2 regions of the Streptomyces sp. WI03-4A genome follow, and region 1 is predicted to be linked to the other one. Evidence: riboswitches for the same ligand, from Rfam matches in the RefSeq annotation. Region 1 holds a riboswitch; the other holds the start of a gene.

Evidence for each region. A riboswitch is a leader RNA that binds a small molecule or an ion and turns the genes downstream of it on or off. The one in region 1 is predicted to bind glycine.
Region 2: it holds a riboswitch for glycine, as region 1 does, so the genes downstream of both, gcvT (glycine cleavage system aminomethyltransferase GcvT) here and gcvP (aminomethyl-transferring glycine dehydrogenase) in region 1, are expected to answer to the same signal.

Annotation. Positions count from the first base shown of each region.
Region 1 covers NZ_JARAUO010000001.1:610,785-614,430, reverse strand. Annotated here, with positions in the region: partial or broken gene PV343_RS02835 (DNA polymerase IV) at 103-1,587, shown strand; gene PV343_RS02830 (PRC-barrel domain-containing protein) at 1,509-1,880, opposite strand; glycine riboswitch at 2,000-2,094, shown strand; gene gcvP (aminomethyl-transferring glycine dehydrogenase) at 2,269-3,646, shown strand, end outside.
Region 2 covers NZ_JARAUO010000019.1:48,269-51,914, forward strand. Annotated here, with positions in the region: gene glyA (serine hydroxymethyltransferase) at 1-153, opposite strand, end outside; gene gcvH (glycine cleavage system protein GcvH) at 168-545, opposite strand; gene gcvT (glycine cleavage system aminomethyltransferase GcvT) at 661-1,779, opposite strand; glycine riboswitch at 1,969-2,066, opposite strand; gene PV343_RS20300 (AAA family ATPase) at 2,239-2,913, shown strand; gene PV343_RS20305 (enhanced serine sensitivity protein SseB) at 2,988-3,646, shown strand, end outside.

The DNA of each region.
Region 1 (3,646 bases):
GAGCCGTCACGAGGCCGTCCGACGGAGCCCGCCGACGAGACCCCCGATGCCCCGGCGTTCCCCGCCGGGGCATTGTCAGTGGTGTGGTGCAGCATCGGAGTTGTGAGAAACGCGCCCACGATCCTGCATCTCGACATGGATGCCTTCTTCGCCTCGGTGGAGCAGGCGTCCAAGCCGAGCCTGCGCGGGAAAGCCGTCGTCGTGGGCGGGCTCGGGCCCCGCGGTGTGGTGGCCACCGCGTCGTACGAGGCGCGTGTCTTCGGGGTGCACTCGGCCATGCCGATGGCCCAGGCGCGCCGGCTGGCGCCCAACGCCGCGTACCTCGTGCCCCGCTTCACCCTCTACCGGTCGATCAGCGAGCGGGTCATGGCGCTGCTGCGCGAGCTGTCACCGCTGGTGGAGCCGCTGAGCCTGGACGAGGCGTTCGTCGACCTGGAGGCCGCCGGAGCGGCCTGGGACGAGGCTTCGGCGCGGCTGGCCGGGGGGAAGCTGCGCGCGGACATACGGGCGGCCACGGGCCTGACCGGGTCGGTGGGTCTGGCGGCCTCCAAGATGCTCGCGAAGATCGCCTCCGAGCAGGCCAAGCCCGACGGGCTCGTGCTCATCGAGCCCGGGACCGAGCGGGCGCTGCTGGGCCCCATGTCGGTGCGGACCCTGCCCGGGGTCGGTCCGGCCACCGGGGACCATCTGCGGCGGGCCGGGATCAGCACGGTCGAGGAGCTCGCCGAGGCGGGGGAGGACGAACTGGTCCGCCTGCTGGGCAAAGCGCACGGGCACGCGCTGTACGCGATGGCGCTGGCCCACGACGAGCGGCCCGTGGTGGCCGAGCGGGAGACCAAGTCGGTGTCGGTCGAGGACACCTACGACGTGGACATCCACGACCGGACCCGGGTCGGACTCGAGGTGCAGCGGCTCGCCGACCGGTGCGTGGGGCGGCTGCGCGGTGCCGGGCTGTCGGGGCGGACCATCGTGCTGAAGGTGCGGCGCTACGACTTCTCCACGCTGACCCGATCCGAGACACTCCGCGGGCCCACCGACGATCCGGCGGTGATCCGGGAGGCGGCCGCGCGTCTGCTGGAGGCCGTGGACACCACGGGCGGGGTGCGGCTGCTCGGCGTGGGGGTCTCCGGGCTGGCCGACTACACCCAGGAGGACCTGTTCGCGCAGGCGGCGCAGCCTTCGCGAGCGGCGGAGACGGAGGAGGAAGCAGCAGGAACGCCGGGATCACAGGGAGGACAGGGAGCGGAGGGCGGGGCCGTCACGGAGCGGCCGGAGCCCGCGGAGCGGCACTGGCGGGCCGGCCAGGACGTGCGGCACGCGGACTGGGGGCACGGCTGGGTGCAGGGCAGCGGCCTGGGCCGGGTGACCGTGCGTTTCGAGACGCCTCTGTCGGAGCCCGGGAGGGTGCGGACGTTCCGGGTGGAGGAACCCGCGCTGGAACCAGCGGATCCGCTGCCGCTGGTGCCGGACGCGGACCCACTGCCGCAGGGTTCGCCGTGAGGGGCCGCTCAGGTCTCCTCCGTGCCCGCCAGCTTGCCGAAGTCGTGGTCGGGGAACGCGCGGGGCGGAGTCACGTCGAGACCGTAGTGGTGGTAGAGCTGCAGTTCCTGTTCGGGGGAGAGGTGGCGGCCGACGCCGAAGTCGGGAGCGTCCTTGATGAGCGAGCGGTCGAAGGGGACCTGGAGGGTACCTGCCACCAGTTCGCTGGGCTCGAGGGGCACGAAGGCGTCCCGGGAGAACAGGCCGGTGCGTATGGCCGCCCACTCCGGCACGCCCGTCGCGTCGTCGAGGTACACCTCGTCGATCGTGCCGATCTTGGTGCCATTGCGGTCGAACGCCTTGCGGCCGATCAGGTTGCGCGGATCGATGTCGGTCTGCACGGTCCCTCTCCCTCCAGCTGGTCGCAACTCATCCGTAAGCACAACAAAAGAGCACATTCGGGTAGGCGGCCACTCGAGGGCTCGGGCGTTGACCTCGCTGGTAGGCTGACAACGGCTGCTGACCCCGTGCGGGAGAGTCCTCCGACCACCTCGGAGGCGCCGAAGGAGCAAATCCTCCCCGGAATCTCTCAGGCCCACGTACCGCACGGACGAGGTCACTCTGGAAAGCAGGGCGGGTGTCGACGGCGTCCGCTCTCACCGACGGTGAAAGCCGGGTCCCTCGGGCGCCCGGTGAAGCTCTCAGGTTGAGATGACAGAGGGGGAGGCCGTCGGGACACCCGCGCCGGGGTGTCCCTCGAAGGTCGCGTCAGACCAGGAGGCCTCCGCAATGACCGCCCATCGCATTCCGCTCTCCGAGCTCGAAGCGGGTATCCCCTTCGAGCAGCGCCACATCGGGCCCGACCAGGAGGCACGGGCCAAGATGCTCGCGCAGGTCGGCTACGGCTCCCTCGACGAGCTGACCGCCGCCGCCGTTCCGGATGTCATCAAGAACGCGGACGCCCTGGACCTGCCGGGCGCCCGCACCGAGGCCGAGGTCCTCGCCGAGCTGCGCTCGCTCGCCGACCGCAACCAGGTCCTCGGTTCCATGATCGGGCTCGGGTACTACGGGACCTTCACCCCGCCGGTCGTGCTGCGCAACGTCATGGAGAACCCGGCCTGGTACACGGCCTACACCCCGTACCAGCCGGAGATCTCGCAGGGCCGTCTCGAAGCCCTGCTGAACTTCCAGACGATGGTCGCCGAGCTGACCGGCCTGCCGACCTCCGGCGCCTCCCTGCTGGACGAGGGAACCGCCGCCGCCGAGGCGATGTCGCTGTCCCGGCGCATGGGCAAGAACAAGAAGGGCCTGTTCCTGGTCGACGCGGACGCCCTGCCGCAGACCATCGCCGTCATCGAGACGCGCGCCGAGCCGACCGGCGTGGACGTGGTCGTCGCCGACCTCAGCGACGGCATCCCGGCCGACATCGCCGCGCGCGAGATCAACGGCGTGCTGATCCAGTACCCGGGCGCCTCCGGTGCCGTACGCGACATCAAGCCGGTCGTCGACCAGGCGCACGAACTGGGCGCGCTCGTCACCGTCGCCGCCGACCTGCTCGCGCTCACCCTGCTGACCTCCCCGGGCGAGCTGGGTGCCGACATCGCGATCGGCACGACCCAGCGCTTCGGCGTCCCGATGGGCTTCGGCGGACCGCACGCGGGCTACATGGCGGTGCGCGAGAAGTTCGCCCGCAGCCTGCCCGGCCGTCTCGTGGGCGTGTCCGTCGACGCCGACGGCCACAAGGCCTACCGCCTCGCGCTGCAGACCCGTGAGCAGCACATCCGCCGTGAGAAGGCCACCAGCAACATCTGTACCGCGCAGGTGCTGCTCGCCGTCATGGCCGGCATGTACGCCGTCTACCACGGCCCCGAGGGCCTGCGGACCATCGCCCGCCGCACCCACCGCTACGCCACGATCCTCGCCGAGGGCCTGAAGGCCGGCGGCGTCGAGATCGTCCACGGCGCCTACTTCGACACCCTCACCGCACGCGTCCCGGGCAAGGCCGCCGAGGTCGTGGCCGCCGCCCGCGCGGGCGGCGTCAACCTGCGCGCGGTCGACGCCGACCAGGTCTCGCTGGCCTGCGACGAGACGACCAACCGGGCCCAGCTCGCGGCCGTCTTCGCCGCCTTCGGTGTCGAGGGCGACATCGAGGCCCTGGACGCGGCCG
Region 2 (3,646 bases), on a different contig from region 1:
GAGGACCGAACCCTGGGCCTCCATCACCGCGAGCGGCGCGAAGTTCTCGGAGGCGATCATCTCCAGGGTCGACTGCTGGCGGTGCAGCTCGGCGTCGACCGCGGCGGCGATCTCCGGGTCCAGCTCGTGCAGGGACGTGTTCAGGACGGTCATACGGCTACGACTCCTCAGCCGGCGTTCTGGGCGGTGTACTCGTCGGCGGAGAGCAGGTCGGCCGGCTCGTCCGTGACGCGCACCTTGAACAGCCAGCCGCCCTCGAAGGGGGCCGAGTTCACCAGGGACGGGTCGTTGACGACGTCCTCGTTGATCTCGGTGATCTCGCCGCTGACCGGCGAGTACAGGTCCGAGACCGACTTGGTCGACTCCAGCTCACCGCAGGTCTCGCCCGCCTCGACGGTGGAGCCGACCTCGGGGAGCTGGGCGTAGACCACATCGCCGAGCGCGTTGGCCGCGAACTCGGTGATGCCGACCGTCGACACGCCGTTCTCGGCGGCCGACAGCCACTCGTGCTCCTTGCTGTAGCGCAGCTGCTGGGGGTTGCTCATGGCCTGAATTCTCCTGTACGCGCGGGAGTGCTGATGAAGGGGGGACTGCCGGACCTGCCCGGAGGCAGGCGGATGTGCGCAGGGTCACGCCGCGATGACGGACCGCGCCCAGTGTCTACTTCTGGCGCTTGTAGAACGGCAGTGCCACGACCTCGAAGGGCTCGTGGCTGCCGCGGATGTCCACGCCGACGCCCTCGGTGCCCGGCGCGGCGTGCGCCGCGTCGACGTACGCCATGGCGATCGGCTTGCCCAGGGTGGGGGAGGGGGCGCCGGAGGTGACCTCGCCGATCACCGCGCCGCCGGAGACGACGGCGAACCCGGCCCGCGGGATGCGGCGGCCCTCGGCGACGAGGCCGACCAGGACGCGCGGCGGGTTCTGCTCGGCCCGGGCGGCGGCCTCGGCCAGCGCCTCACGGCCGACGAAGCCGCCCTCCTTCTCGAACTTCACCACCCGGCCGAGACCGGCGTCGAACGGCGTCAGCGCGGTGGTCAGCTCGTGCCCGTACAGCGGCATGCCCGCCTCAAGGCGCAGCGTGTCCCGGCAGGACAGACCGCACGGCACCAGGCCGGCGCCCTCGCCGGCCTTGGTCAGCGCCTGCCACAGCTCGACCGCGTGCTCGGGCTTCACGAACAGCTCGAAGCCGTCCTCGCCGGTGTAGCCGGTGCGGGCGATCAGCGCGGGGACGCCGGCGACGGTGCCCGGCAGGCCCGCGTAGTACTTCAGGCCGTCCAGGTCGGCGTCCGTGAGCGACTTCAGGATGCCGGGGGACTCCGGGCCCTGGACCGCGAGCAGCGCGTAGGTGTCCCGGTCGTCGCGCACCTCGGCGTCGAAGCCGCCGGCGCGCTCGGTCAGCGCGTCCAGCACCACCTGGGCGTTGGAGGCGTTGGCCACGACCATGTACTCGGTCTCGGCGAGCCGGTAGACGATCAGGTCGTCCAGGATGCCGCCGTCGGCCTGGCAGATCATGGTGTAGCGGGCCCGCCCGACACCGACGGAGGCGATGTTGCCGACCAGGGCGTGGTTCAGCAGGGCCGCGGCGCCGGCGCCGGTCACCGTGATCTCACCCATGTGGGAGAGGTCGAAGAGGCCGGCCCTGGTGCGCACCGCGACGTGCTCGTCGCGCTCGGAGCCGTAGCGCAGGGGCATGTCCCAGCCGGCGAAGTCGGTCATCGTCGCACCGAGCGAGCGGTGGAGGGCGTCCAGCGCGGTGTGACGGAGTTCGGTACTGCTCATCGGTCGGTCGTCTCCCAGGGCGATGGGGGTCCCCCCGTGCGAGCGCAGCCGAGCATGGGGGAAGGCGAGGTCGTTCCTCCCCATCTGTCATCGGAACCTGAGAGGTTCGCCATGATCCCCGCGAAGGGGTGGTCACGGCTTGCACCTTGGGTGGGGCCACTGTCGCAGCGGCCCGCTTTTCAGATGTGCCTCGCCCGCGCGGTAACGGTGCCTGAGAGATTCAAGGGAGGGACTTGCTCCTTCGGCGTCCCAGCGAACAGGGCTGGGAACTCTCCCGCGCGGATTCAAACGGCCGGTATGCAGTTGGCGGGCACATCATTGCACGCCACGCCCCCGCCCGTCAGGGCCCGCATCTGTAACCGACCTGTGGCAGTACGCGTACCGAACCGCGGGACCCGACGCATTACCTTCTCTTTAACGTCGCAGGGCATGGGATCGGTCGAGCCCCAGGGGAGGACGATGACGGTGAACAGGACCACGGCCTATCTCACCACCGCGGGCGTCGCGGTGCCGGGACAGCCCTCCGCCCCGGCCCTCGAGCAGCGCGCCGGGCGCCCCGTACCCGCCGTGCGCGACCTGCGTGAGCGCGCCGGTCGCGGCCCGCGCGCCCTGCTCTTCGGGCCGCGCGACGTGGTGGTGGTCACCGGCCTGCCCGGCAGCGGCAAGTCCACCCTGATGCGCCGCGCGGTCCCCGGGCCGCGCGTCGACTCCCAGGACACCCGTGACCGCTGGGACGCCCGGGTGCCCCGCGCGCTGCCCTACGCGTTTTACCGCCCCTTGGTCCGCCTCGCGCACTACGCGGGGCTGCGCCGCGCCCTGCGCTCCGGCGAGGGCCTCGTGGTGCACGACTGCGGCACCCAGTCCTGGGTGCGCGCCTGGCTCGCCCGCGAGGCCCGCCGCCGGGGCGGCACCCTGCACCTGGTCCTGCTCGACGTGCCGGCCGGGACGGCCGAGGAGGGGCAGCGCGAGCGCGGCCGCGCGGTCTCCCGGTACGCCTTCCGCCGGCACCGGCGCACCACCTCCCGGCTGCTGCGCGCCGTGGAGCGCGGCGAACCGCCCGCGGGCTGCGGTTCGGCGGTGCTGCTCGACCGCGCCGCGGTGGACGTCCTGCAGCGCATCGACTTCACCGGCTGATCGGGCCCTGGCCTGTCACGGGCACCCGCTAGCCTTCTGATCCACAGGCACGGTTCCCAGCAGGCGGTAGGCAGATGGACTTCCCGGCGGACGTTCCCGCGGACTTCCCGGCACAGACGCACCCCCACCCGCACGGCGGTTGGCCCGGCAACGAGCTGGAGGAGGTGCTCTCGGCCTCCCTCGGCATACCCACGGCCGGCGGCCGGATCATCGAGGTGCTGGGCCGCAGCTTCGTGTGGATCCCGCTGCCCAACGGCGGCGGCCCGGACAGCGGCCCGCTCGACCTGCCCACCATGGAGATCGACGGCCAGGTGTTCGTCCCGGTCTTCAGCTCCGAGGAGCAGCTGCGCCAGGCGGCCGGCTCCCACATGTCGTACACCATCGCCCCCGCGGTGGAGTTCGCCCGCGGCCTGCCCCCGCAGGCCGGGATCGCGGTGAACCCCGGCGGCGTGGTGGGCGTGCCGCTGCCGCCTGAGGCGGTGGCCGAGGTGTGCCGCTCCGGCCGCACCCCGCTCGACGGTCCCAGCACGGGCGGCCGGGTCCGCCTCTTCGAGCCCGACTGGCAGGACGACCCGGTCGACTTCCTCGCCGCGGCCGCCGCCGAGTTCGCCGGGACCGGCGTGGTCGTCACCGCCCGCCGCTGTCTCGCGGCGATCGAGACGGCCGACCCGGTCATGTTCGTCGGGGTGGAGCTCTCCCAGTGGGAGGGCGACCTGCGTGCCCTGCCCCTGGA